Linked DNA regions of Tunturibacter psychrotolerans. The protein of the gene in region 1 interacts with the protein of each later gene in a pairwise test. Links are inferred from orthologs where the notes say so. Each region holds a gene or a part of one and is shown in the gene's direction. Other genes may lie near its edges. The genes, in order: RBB77_RS09130, RBB77_RS15695 and mtgA.

Region 1 (3,147 bases):
GGCGTGAGATGCGCACGTTCTCGGCAGTGATGAGCGTGTTGTTCGTGCTGGTCATGGTCTATGTCTGGCAGCATTTTTCGGCAATTGAGATTGGGTATCACGTTGAAGCGCAGAAGCAGCAGGTCGAACAGTTGCGCGAGGAGAACCGTCAGTTGCGTTTGACCGAGGCGCAGTTGACGGATCCGGGCCGGATCGACAAGATCGCAAAGCAGCTTGGCTTGGGAGAGCCTCAGCCGGGGCAGGTGGTGCGGCCTGAGGGTGGGGATCCGAGCTCTCCTGTGCTGGCGCAGGCCAATACTGCTGCGATGCAGATTGCGCAGTAATTAGATTGTGCGGTGGTCAGCGGGTGGTTCGACTTTGCAGAGAAAGTCTGACGAAGAGGGCTCGGAAGTAAACTAACTTTGAAGCAGGGATGAGATGAACAAGGCGCCACGGCAGACGTTGACCGCTCCGATACGGAGGATCCGTTTCGCCTATGTGGCGCTGTTTTTTTGTGCGTGGACGTGTTTGATTGCAGTGCGGCTGGGGTGGCTGCAGGTGGTGCGGCACTCGGACTTTGTGCATCGGGCGGCGATGCAACAGCAGAGGACGTTTGAGGTCGCTCCGCGGCGGGGCATGTTGTATGACCGCAATCTGCGGGAGCTTGCGGTGACGGTGCAGGTGGATAGCGTGTATGCGGTGCCGTCGGAGCTTGGAGATAATCGTGCGAGCGCGGCGGAGATATTGGCTGAGATTGTGCATGCTGATCCGACTGACAACTTTACGTCGCAACAGCAGATGCTGGCGCGGTTCAATGCTTCGAGGAACTTTGCGTGGGTGGCGAGGAAGGTCGATCCTGGGATCGCCGAACGTCTGCGCGAGTTGAATTTGAAGGGTGTTTATTTTCAAAAGGAGTTTAAGAGGTTTTATCCGAACAATGATTTGGCCGCGCAGGTGTTGGGATATGTGGGCACGGATGATATAGGGCTGGGTGGGTTGGAACGGCAGTTTGATGAAGATATGCACGGCGAGCCGGGGCATATGTTGACTGCGCTCGATGCGAAGCGGCATGTGTTGGGGAGTGAAGAGAGCCAGCCGATGCCGGGTGAGAATCTGGTTCTGTCGATTGACGCGAATATTCAGTATATGGCGGAGCGTGCGCTGGATGCGCAGATGTTGAAGACACGGGCGCTGCATGGGACTGTGGTGGTGCAGGATCCGCATACGGGACAGATTCTGGCGCTGGCGATTTCGCCGCGGTTCAATCCGAATGACCAGAAGCATATGGATTCGAGTGTGCTGCAAAACCTGGCGGTGAGTGATGTGTATGAGCCGGGGTCGACGTTCAAGCTGGTGACGTATTCGGCGGCGCTGGATGGTGCAGGGGTGCAGCCGACGGATCTGGTGGACTGCCAGAACGGGGCGATGACGATGTATGGCCGTACGCTGCATGACGATCATAGCGACCACTTTGGCGTGGTGACGGTGCAGTATGCGCTGGAGCACTCGAGTGACGTGGGTGCGGCGAAGATGGCGCTGAAGCTGGGGCCGAATAAGTTCTATAGCTATATGCGGGGATTTGGTTTTGGAGACCGGTCGGGGATTGAACTGCCGAGCGAGACGCGCGGTCTGCTGCGAGCGCCGAAGAAGTGGGGATCGACGAGCATACTGTCGATGGCGATCGGGCAGGAGGTAGGTGTGACGCCGGTTCAGCTGGTGACGATGGTGAGCGCGTTGGCGAATGGCGGGGTCTACATGCCGCCGCATGTGTTGCTGCAATCGACCGATGAGATGAAGGGTGATGCGAGGTTGAAGCCAGCGGCGTTTCGGCCTTCGAATCAGCTGCCAACCACGCTGCCGGATGGTGCTCATCGGGTGATCTCGGAGATGACGTCGGCCAAGATGCGCATGATGATGCAGGGCATTGTGACTGAGGGTACGGGGAAGCTGGCGGCGTTGAATGGGTACAGCTCTGCAGGCAAGACGGGGACCGCTCAGAAGATCGATGTGGCGACACATACGTACTCGCATACGAAGCTGGTGGCGAGCTTTGCGGGGTTTGCGCCGGTGAGCAATCCTGCGATTTCGATCGCTGTGGTCATCGACACGCCGACGGCTGGCGGGGAAGCGGCGCACTACGGCGGAGCAGCGAGTGCGCCGGTGTTTGCGGATGTGGCGCAGCAGGTGTTGGAGTACCTGGGCGTGCCGCATGATCAACCGCTGAAGACGAAGAAAGAGTTGCAGATCGCACAGAAGGACGCTGCTGATGACTCTCCTGCCGATAGCACGGCGGACTTGAGCGCGATGTTTGACGATGTGAATAGTTTGCCGGCGGATGATCCATTGCGCGCGCCTATTAGTGCAGCGGCTGTGGATGTTGCGGCTAGCGAGAACTCGGTTGTTCGCACGGCGAAGGCGTCGGGAGACTCGCCGGGGATCCTAAATCTGCTTCCAGCGAAGGTGCTTGCGGCGTTTCGGACAAATGGTGAGTCGGGTTCGGGAGGAACGGACGCTGCGCGTCTGGTGCCTCAGAAGGCTGCGCCAACTGTTGAGACAAAAGAGAAGGGTGCCGTTGTGGTGGACGCCAGCCTGCGAGTTCCTGTGCCTTCGTTTGATGGATTGGGGCTGCGGGGCGTTGTGGAAAGAGCGGATGCGGTGGGTCTGCGTGTGCAAGCGGTAGGGAATGGGTTGGCACGAGAACAGGTGCCAGCGGCTGGAACGATGGTCGGGGCGGGAACAGAGATCGTGGTGCGGTTCAGCCGATGATGGCTTTGCGCTGGGGAATATTCGAATTCTCGGCTAGCATCCCTTTATGAACTGGGAGAGCCTTTGTAAGGGGCTGAATGCTGTGGATCGTTTCTGTGCTTCCGCCGAACTTTCGGGGGTTCAGTATGACTCTCGGCAAGTGCGGCATGGGGATGTGTTTGTCGCGATGAGGGGAGAGGCGACGGATGGAAATCGCTACATAGAAGCAGCTATCGGAGCAGGGGCGTCGGCGGTGGTGACGGATTCTCGCGAAGCTTATGAGAAGCTGCGTCGAGAACATGCGCAGGTTGGTGCGGCGGTGGTTGAGCGAGGCCGGAGAGCACTCGCTGAGGTCAGCTCTGAGGTGATGGGGCACCCGGAACGCGATCTTGCGCTGAGTGCAGTGACAGGGACGAACGGCAA
Region 2 (3,277 bases), 1.6 Mb from region 1 along the record:
CCTGCCATTGCGCCCTTTCAGGTTGTCGTTACCATCACCAACGTTGGCGACGAGGCCCTCCTTGCCGCGGGAGAAAAAATCGCTGCAGACCTCGAAGCCGCAGGCCTAGAAGTCCTCCTCGACGACCGCGACGAGCGCGCCGGCGTCAAGTTCAAAGACGCTGATCTCGTCGGAATCCCCTATCGAATCAATATTGGTCGCGGAGTCGCCGAGGGCAAGGTAGAATTTCTCGATCGCCTCCAAAGCATCACCGAAGAGGTCGCCATCAACGAGGTCACCGCGAAGGTATCCGGCCAGATTACCTCTACGCTGCACAACTTGCTCCCCGCAGCTGGCCTCTAAACGTCTAACGAAAGAGTCTCTTGCCAGTCAAACTCAAATACGGCAGCAACGCGCGCACCGGCACTAAGTCTTCCCCACTGGAGTCGCGCCTTCTACGCATTGCCCTCCTGGCGTTGCTCGCCATCCTGATCGTAGGCTGCTCCGTCTTCGCCTACTTTTATTACCACTACCAACATGTGGTCGACGACCGCATCCGCTCCGGTCCCTTCTTCGCCAGCGTGTCGCAGATCTACGCCGCCCCGCGCGAGGTTCGTGCCGGACAGAAGCTCTCCGCCGCCGCAATCGCTGCAGACCTCCGCCAGGCAGGATACAACGCAAACTCCCAGCTCGGCACCTACCAGCTCAACGCCGACAACATCTTCATCAAGCCGGGCCCCGAGAGCTACCACAACACCGACGGCGCTACCATCAACACTACCGGCAACGTCGTCCAGAGCATTACCGCCGAAAACGGGGTAACCCTCAGCGCCTACGAGCTCGAGCCCCAGCTCATCACGGCCCTCTCCGAAGACAACAACCGCACCAAGCGCCGCCTCGTGTCTTACAACGAGATCCCCCCACGCATGGTCCAGGCCGTCACCGCCATCGAAGACCGCGACTTCTTCAACCACGGCGGCATCAACTATCTCCGCATCGCCAAGTGCGCCTTCTCCGACCTCGTCACTCACCATCGCACCTGCGGCGGCTCCACCCTCACGCAACAGCTAGCAAAGAATCTCTTCCTCTCGCCTGAAAAACGCATCAAGCGCAAGATGATCGAGATCCTCATCACCTTCCAGCTCGAAAACCGCTTCACGAAGAAACAAATCTTCGAGATGTACGCGAATGAGATCAACCTCGGCCAGCGCGGCAGCTACGCCATCAACGGCTTCGGCGAAGCCGCTCAGACCTTCTTCGGCAAACCGCTCCAACAACTCGACCTCGCCGAGTGCGCCCTCCTCGCCGGCACCATCCAGTCCCCCACACGCCTCAACCCCTACCGCCATCCCGAACGCGCGATGTCACGCCGCAACGTAGTCCTCGACTCGATGGTCGAGACCGGAGCCATCACCGCCAGCGAAGCCGAGCGCGCCAAAGCTGAACCCCTCCGCCTCGCTCCTCCCAACATCGACGCGAGCGAGGCTCCCTACTTCGTCGACCTCGTCCACGACCAACTCGTCAAGCGCATCGGCGACCAGGACCTCGCTCACCAGAGTCTCCGCATCTACACCTCGCTCGACCCCGAACTTCAACGCGCCGCCTCCGAAGCCGTCGAAATCGGAATGAAGAACGTCGACGAGTTAGTGCGCAAGCAACAAAAGACACCCAAAGGCGAACAACCCGGACCCATCACCTATCCTCAGGTTTCGCTCGTAGCGATCAACCCCCACACCGGCCAGATCCTCGCGCTCGTAGGCGGCCGCAACTACGGCGTCTCGCAACTCAACCACGCGGTCTCCGAGCGACCCACCGGCTCCATCTTCAAACCCTTCGTCTACGCCGCTGCCTACAACAGCTCCCTCAATGGACTCTCTCTCGGGGACAACGGCGGTGTCTTCACCGCGCTCACCCAGCTCAACGATGAAGAGACCACCTTCACCTACGACAACGGCCGTCAGGAATACACACCCAAGAACCTCATCAGTGGTTATCGTGGCGACGTCACCGCAGCCTATGCCCTTGCGCACTCCCTCAACGCCGCTACCGTTCAGCTCGGCCAGATGGTCGGCTTCGATAATGTAGCCGCCCTGGCCCGCTCCTCCGGCATCGTCAATGCACGCGGAACCCCATCGGTCGCAATCGGCACCTACAACGCCACTCCAATTGAGATGGCCGGGGCCTACACCGTCTTCGCCAACAGCGGCGTCCATCTCAACCCGTGGATGCTCGCATCCGTACGCAACGCCAATGGCGACGTGGTCTCCGACTTCTCACCCGAAGCCAAACAGGTCATGGATCCCCGCGCGGCCTATCTCACCCAGTCCCTGCTCGAAGGCGTCATGAACTATGGCACCGCTGCAGGCGTACGCGGACACGGCTTCACCGCACCAGCGGCGGGTAAAACTGGCACCAGCCACGACGCCTGGTTCGCCGGATACACCTCAAACCTCATCTGCATCGTCTGGGTCGGCAACGACGACTACACCGACATAAAAATGGAAGGCGCCCACGCTGCAGAGCCCATCTGGACCGAGTTCATGAAGCGCGCCATCCTGCTTCCCCAGTACTCCGACGTCAAACCCTTCTCCGCACCCGAAGGCATAACCACCGCACGCATCGACAAGACCAGCAGCCTCCTCGCCGACTCCAGCTGCCCCAGCAACATCCTCTACGCCGCCTTCCTCGACGGCACTGCACCCACCAACACATGCAGCCAGATGAGCGAAAGCCCGCAGAACCTCATCCAGAAGATTCTCGGCATAGGCGGTAAATCCGCGCCTCCCGATACCACGTCACCACCCAACACCCCCGCGCCCATCGTTCGCGTCAATCCCAACACGCCCCCAAACGGCAACGCCCCCGACACCACCCAACCACCCGCGGCGTCCAAAAAGAAAAACTTCTTCCAGAAGATCTTCGGCGGCGGCAAAGACAAAGACAAACAACAACCGCAACAACAGACCTCACCGCCCCCTCAGTAGATCGATCGAATCCCAATTCGCGTACGTAACCAGCACTAACACCCAATCTTCCCCCGCCGCACCACCCTGGCCCGTCCCACTGGAGCAGCCGTCTCCCCCATCCCCACCCACGGCTGGCACTCCGGACACCAATAAGTCGACCGCGCCTGCACCCCCTGCTTCCTCATCATCACCGTGGTCCCACATCGCCGGCACTCCTGCCCCTGTCGTCCATAAACCCAAAGCCGTTCCTCTCGATTCGAAGAGTGCGTCGTCCGTCGATTCCCCGAGTAAGTCACAATCCCATCGCCCGCACCATCCACTACGTTCGCCTT
Region 3 (3,065 bases), 1.8 Mb from region 1 along the record:
GTCGTGAGCATTACCTGAAACCGGCCCAGGGTCCGGAGGATTTTATTGACTGTGTTTGCCTGGACGGTTGGACCTGCGACTTTCTGACGGCGCGACGGGAGGGCTTTCAAGGTGGCTTCAATAGCAGGTTGGGCGTGGGACCGATCGAGACCGTGGGAAACCTCGGAACAGCCGCTGGTCGCAAGGAGATGCTCGAAACCACTGCGGTGCACTTTGACAGTGGCCATGCGATGAACAACTTCGGCTGGGTGACGGCAATCTGGGAGGTGTCGATTGGTCACGATGAGGATTTAACCTATTGGCTCGAGGCTGTGCGAGACAGGTGGCCCGACACCCGTGTAATCACTGAAGGGGACTTCGGCATGGAGTGGAGGAGACGCACTCCGAACAATGCGACGCTCAACTACCGTTTCGATGCTAAAGGGACCGCGGCACCAGGCTCGGAAAAGGAGCTGGAAATCCAGTGGTTCATGAACAGGGAGTTTCGACTAGCGCTTCTCCATGACTGGAAAACCAGTAGCCCGCCGATGGTGATCGACTTTACCCGCTATGACTTGAAAACAGAAGAACCTCACAACCTTCAGCGTGAGTGGAGCCTGATGAATGTGTTGAATCAGAAAGGCACTCGGCCCCAAGACAAACCAAGGCGGTTGCGAGAGTTCACTCCTGATGACCAGCGTCGCATCTATGCTCGATATCCCGAGCTCAAGACCTGGGCCTAACGGAAATCGTAGTAGATCCGCCTGGAACGACTTACGGTATGCTGCCTCGGTGCGTGTATTGGCGATTCTGCACTCGTAGAGAAATCCGCGATCCGAGCCCTCCAACATCCCATTCCGCTCCACCTTCGGAGCAGGGATGGCGTGGTTGAACCATACAGGTAGCGAGCATGTGCGTACCTTCCCACAGGCGCCACGATCCGGGGTGTGTCCAAAGCGATCGTGAAAGCCCATTCCCGGCAGCGCCTTATCATTCATCGCGTATGCGCATTGCTTAGCGATAACCCAGCCCCGGCTATTATCCTGAGATGTGACTGCCAAGCCATACCCACATCCCAAGACCCCGAGTCTGAACGGTTTCCTTCGATCCTTTGTTCGATGGTTTGTCATCGGCGTGGTACTTATTTGGTCTCTTGGCGCGCTAATCCTTCTGGCCGCCCGGTGGATCGACCCACCGTCAACGGCGGTGCACATCCAGCGCCGCTTGCAGGCATGGATTCACCACACGCCTTATCACGAACGCTACAGATTCATTCCGCTCAGCCAGATCTCGACCGATCTCCAGCACGCTGTAATCGCCGCGGAAGACGCCCGCTTCTACCAGCACCATGGATTCGATTGGCACGAGATCCAAATCGCTGCCCAAGACGATTTGGAGGGCGGTCGCACTCGCGGAGCTTCCACCATTACGCAGCAACTCGTTAAAAACCTATTCTTTGGAACGGGCCGCTCTATCCTTCGCAAGGGAGCGGAGTTCACACTCGTACCGGTGGCCGAATTCGTCCTCGGAAAGCGGCGCATTCTGGAGATCTACCTCAACGTGGTCGAATGGGGCCCTGGTATTTATGGTGCTGAGTCGGCGTGTCGTTACTTCGACGGAATCGCGGCCCAGAGTATCGGCCGGCAACAGGCGGCACGGCTCGCCGCGATTTTGCCGGCTCCTCTGAAGCGACGGCCCGAGCGCATGAACAGCTACAGCGTGCGCATCCTTGAGCGGATGCGCCAAATGGGTTGGTAAGCATCCAGGACGACAGAATCTCATCGTCAAGACGTTGCGGACGCCATGGCAAGAGATTTGACGCGTTCGTCACCCCTTATCTGTCTGGCCGCGCACAACGCTATTTTGTACTGGTACGAATTAGCGTTGTTCAGTACGAATTAGCGTTGATTTTGACAGCCAGGCCGCCAGTGTCAGATTAAACGCTATTTCGTACTGAAGAGCCGATTTCAAGGTGAATTTACAACGATATTCTGTACTGTGCTCAGAGCAATTGGATACCAGATGGAATTCTTCAGCGATACACAATACTGGCTTCAAGGTAGGCAACTGTACGAGAACCTCGTTCTACGCGAAGTGCGGATAGGCGTCTGATCGTCGATGACTGCATTGGCGATCTCCCGCTCGCCGAACTCCCGTCCTTAGATGGCTCTCCGGGAACCTTACTGAGACGTATTCAGCCCACGATCGTTGTGATCCCAGAATCTCACTAGCCACGTTCGTGTCCTATCTAGCAGGTTCAGTAGTCTGCCTTAATGAATCGCATGCCGCCTTTCAGTGGTCCGATCGCCTTCCTCTTCTTTCGCAAACCTTCTGCATTCGCGCCGAAGCCAAGCTCCCACTGGGGGTAGGTAGCGTCGGAGATCACCTCTGCATGTCCTAAGAGCTTCCAAGAATTGATCACCTTACTTATGTCGGTTTAGGAAGTTTTTAAGGATGCGACGTTGAACCAGTTAACCCGCAGCGTCTAGTGTAGCCAGTGAGTTACCCGACGGTCGCCATCTGCGCTGGTGGAGGAGCTGCGGCAGCCGGTTTGGGTTGTAATGCGTTGAAAATCCCAACTCCGTCCGGAGATCCGAGGCCGGTACATGCGTCCCAACCGGCTTGAGCCGAATATCCGCCGATCACGCCTGTAGTGTCATTTGTACCCTGGGAGATGTCATGAAAAGATGCCGCGTTGGAATACAGCAAGGGATTCATGAATCCGGCAGGAGCACCAAGCTTCTGATTCAAGCGCACAACCAGAGAGGCGTACAAAGGGGCAACCGCACTGGTTCCCCCTGCTACCCCGTCCTGACCATGAACGCGGATGCTGTAGCCACTATTCGGATCGGCATCCCCTGCGACATCGGGGACTCCTCTTCCTTGGAACCCAGTGTTTACTGATGCAGGTACACCAGCCGCCGCTTGCCAAGTGGGAACGGGGGTCAATTCGCTGACTCCTCCTCCGCTGGCGCCGCCTCCCTGGCTTCTCGGACCATTGTTCCACACCACCTCGTCGGCAATGCTTGTCGTGTCTCCAGAGGCAGTCAAGGTGGTGCCACCGCAAGCCAGGATGAACGGGCTCG

The links.
Region 2: the proteins of RBB77_RS09130 (region 1) and RBB77_RS15695 interact in binary tests that used the Escherichia coli proteins (3 or more experiments, as listed by UniProt). The link is inferred for Tunturibacter psychrotolerans from one-to-one orthologs.
Region 3: the proteins of RBB77_RS09130 (region 1) and mtgA interact in binary tests that used the Escherichia coli proteins (3 or more experiments, as listed by UniProt). The link is inferred for Tunturibacter psychrotolerans from one-to-one orthologs.

Annotation. Positions count from the first base shown.
Region 1 is NZ_CP132942.1:2,192,390-2,195,536, forward strand. What follows is about bases 91-3,081. They hold RBB77_RS09130 (penicillin-binding transpeptidase domain-containing protein), read left to right. Parts: upstream 91-417; coding sequence 418-2,745; downstream 2,746-3,081. Other genes in these bases: ftsL (cell division protein FtsL), read left to right, coding at 91-323; RBB77_RS09135 (UDP-N-acetylmuramoyl-L-alanyl-D-glutamate--2,6-diaminopimelate ligase), read left to right, coding at 2,792-3,081. Also shown: more of ftsL, read left to right, coding at 1-90; more of RBB77_RS09135, read left to right, coding at 3,082-3,147. UniProt on the Escherichia coli protein: Essential cell division protein that catalyzes cross-linking of the peptidoglycan cell wall at the division septum. Required for localization of FtsN.
Region 2 is NZ_CP132942.1:3,773,790-3,777,066, forward strand. What follows is about bases 43-3,163. They hold RBB77_RS15695 (transglycosylase domain-containing protein), read left to right. Parts: upstream 43-362; coding sequence 363-2,963; downstream 2,964-3,163. Other genes in these bases: RBB77_RS15690 (proline--tRNA ligase), read left to right, coding at 43-342; RBB77_RS15700 (Fpg/Nei family DNA glycosylase), read right to left, coding at 2,999-3,163. Also shown: more of RBB77_RS15690, read left to right, coding at 1-42; more of RBB77_RS15700, read right to left, coding at 3,164-3,277. UniProt on the Escherichia coli protein: Cell wall formation. Synthesis of cross-linked peptidoglycan from the lipid intermediates.
Region 3 is NZ_CP132942.1:423,661-426,725, forward strand. What follows is about bases 17-2,925. They hold mtgA (monofunctional biosynthetic peptidoglycan transglycosylase), read left to right. Parts: upstream 17-1,113; coding sequence 1,114-1,737; downstream 1,738-2,925. Other genes in these bases: RBB77_RS01565 (DUF3863 domain-containing protein), read left to right, coding at 17-722; RBB77_RS01575 (hypothetical protein), read right to left, coding at 2,237-2,401; RBB77_RS01580 (S53 family peptidase), read right to left, coding at 2,482-2,925. In the rest of the region: more of RBB77_RS01565, read left to right, coding at 1-16; more of RBB77_RS01580, read right to left, coding at 2,926-3,065. UniProt on the Escherichia coli protein: Peptidoglycan polymerase that catalyzes glycan chain elongation from lipid-linked precursors. May play a role in peptidoglycan assembly during cell division in collaboration with other cell division proteins.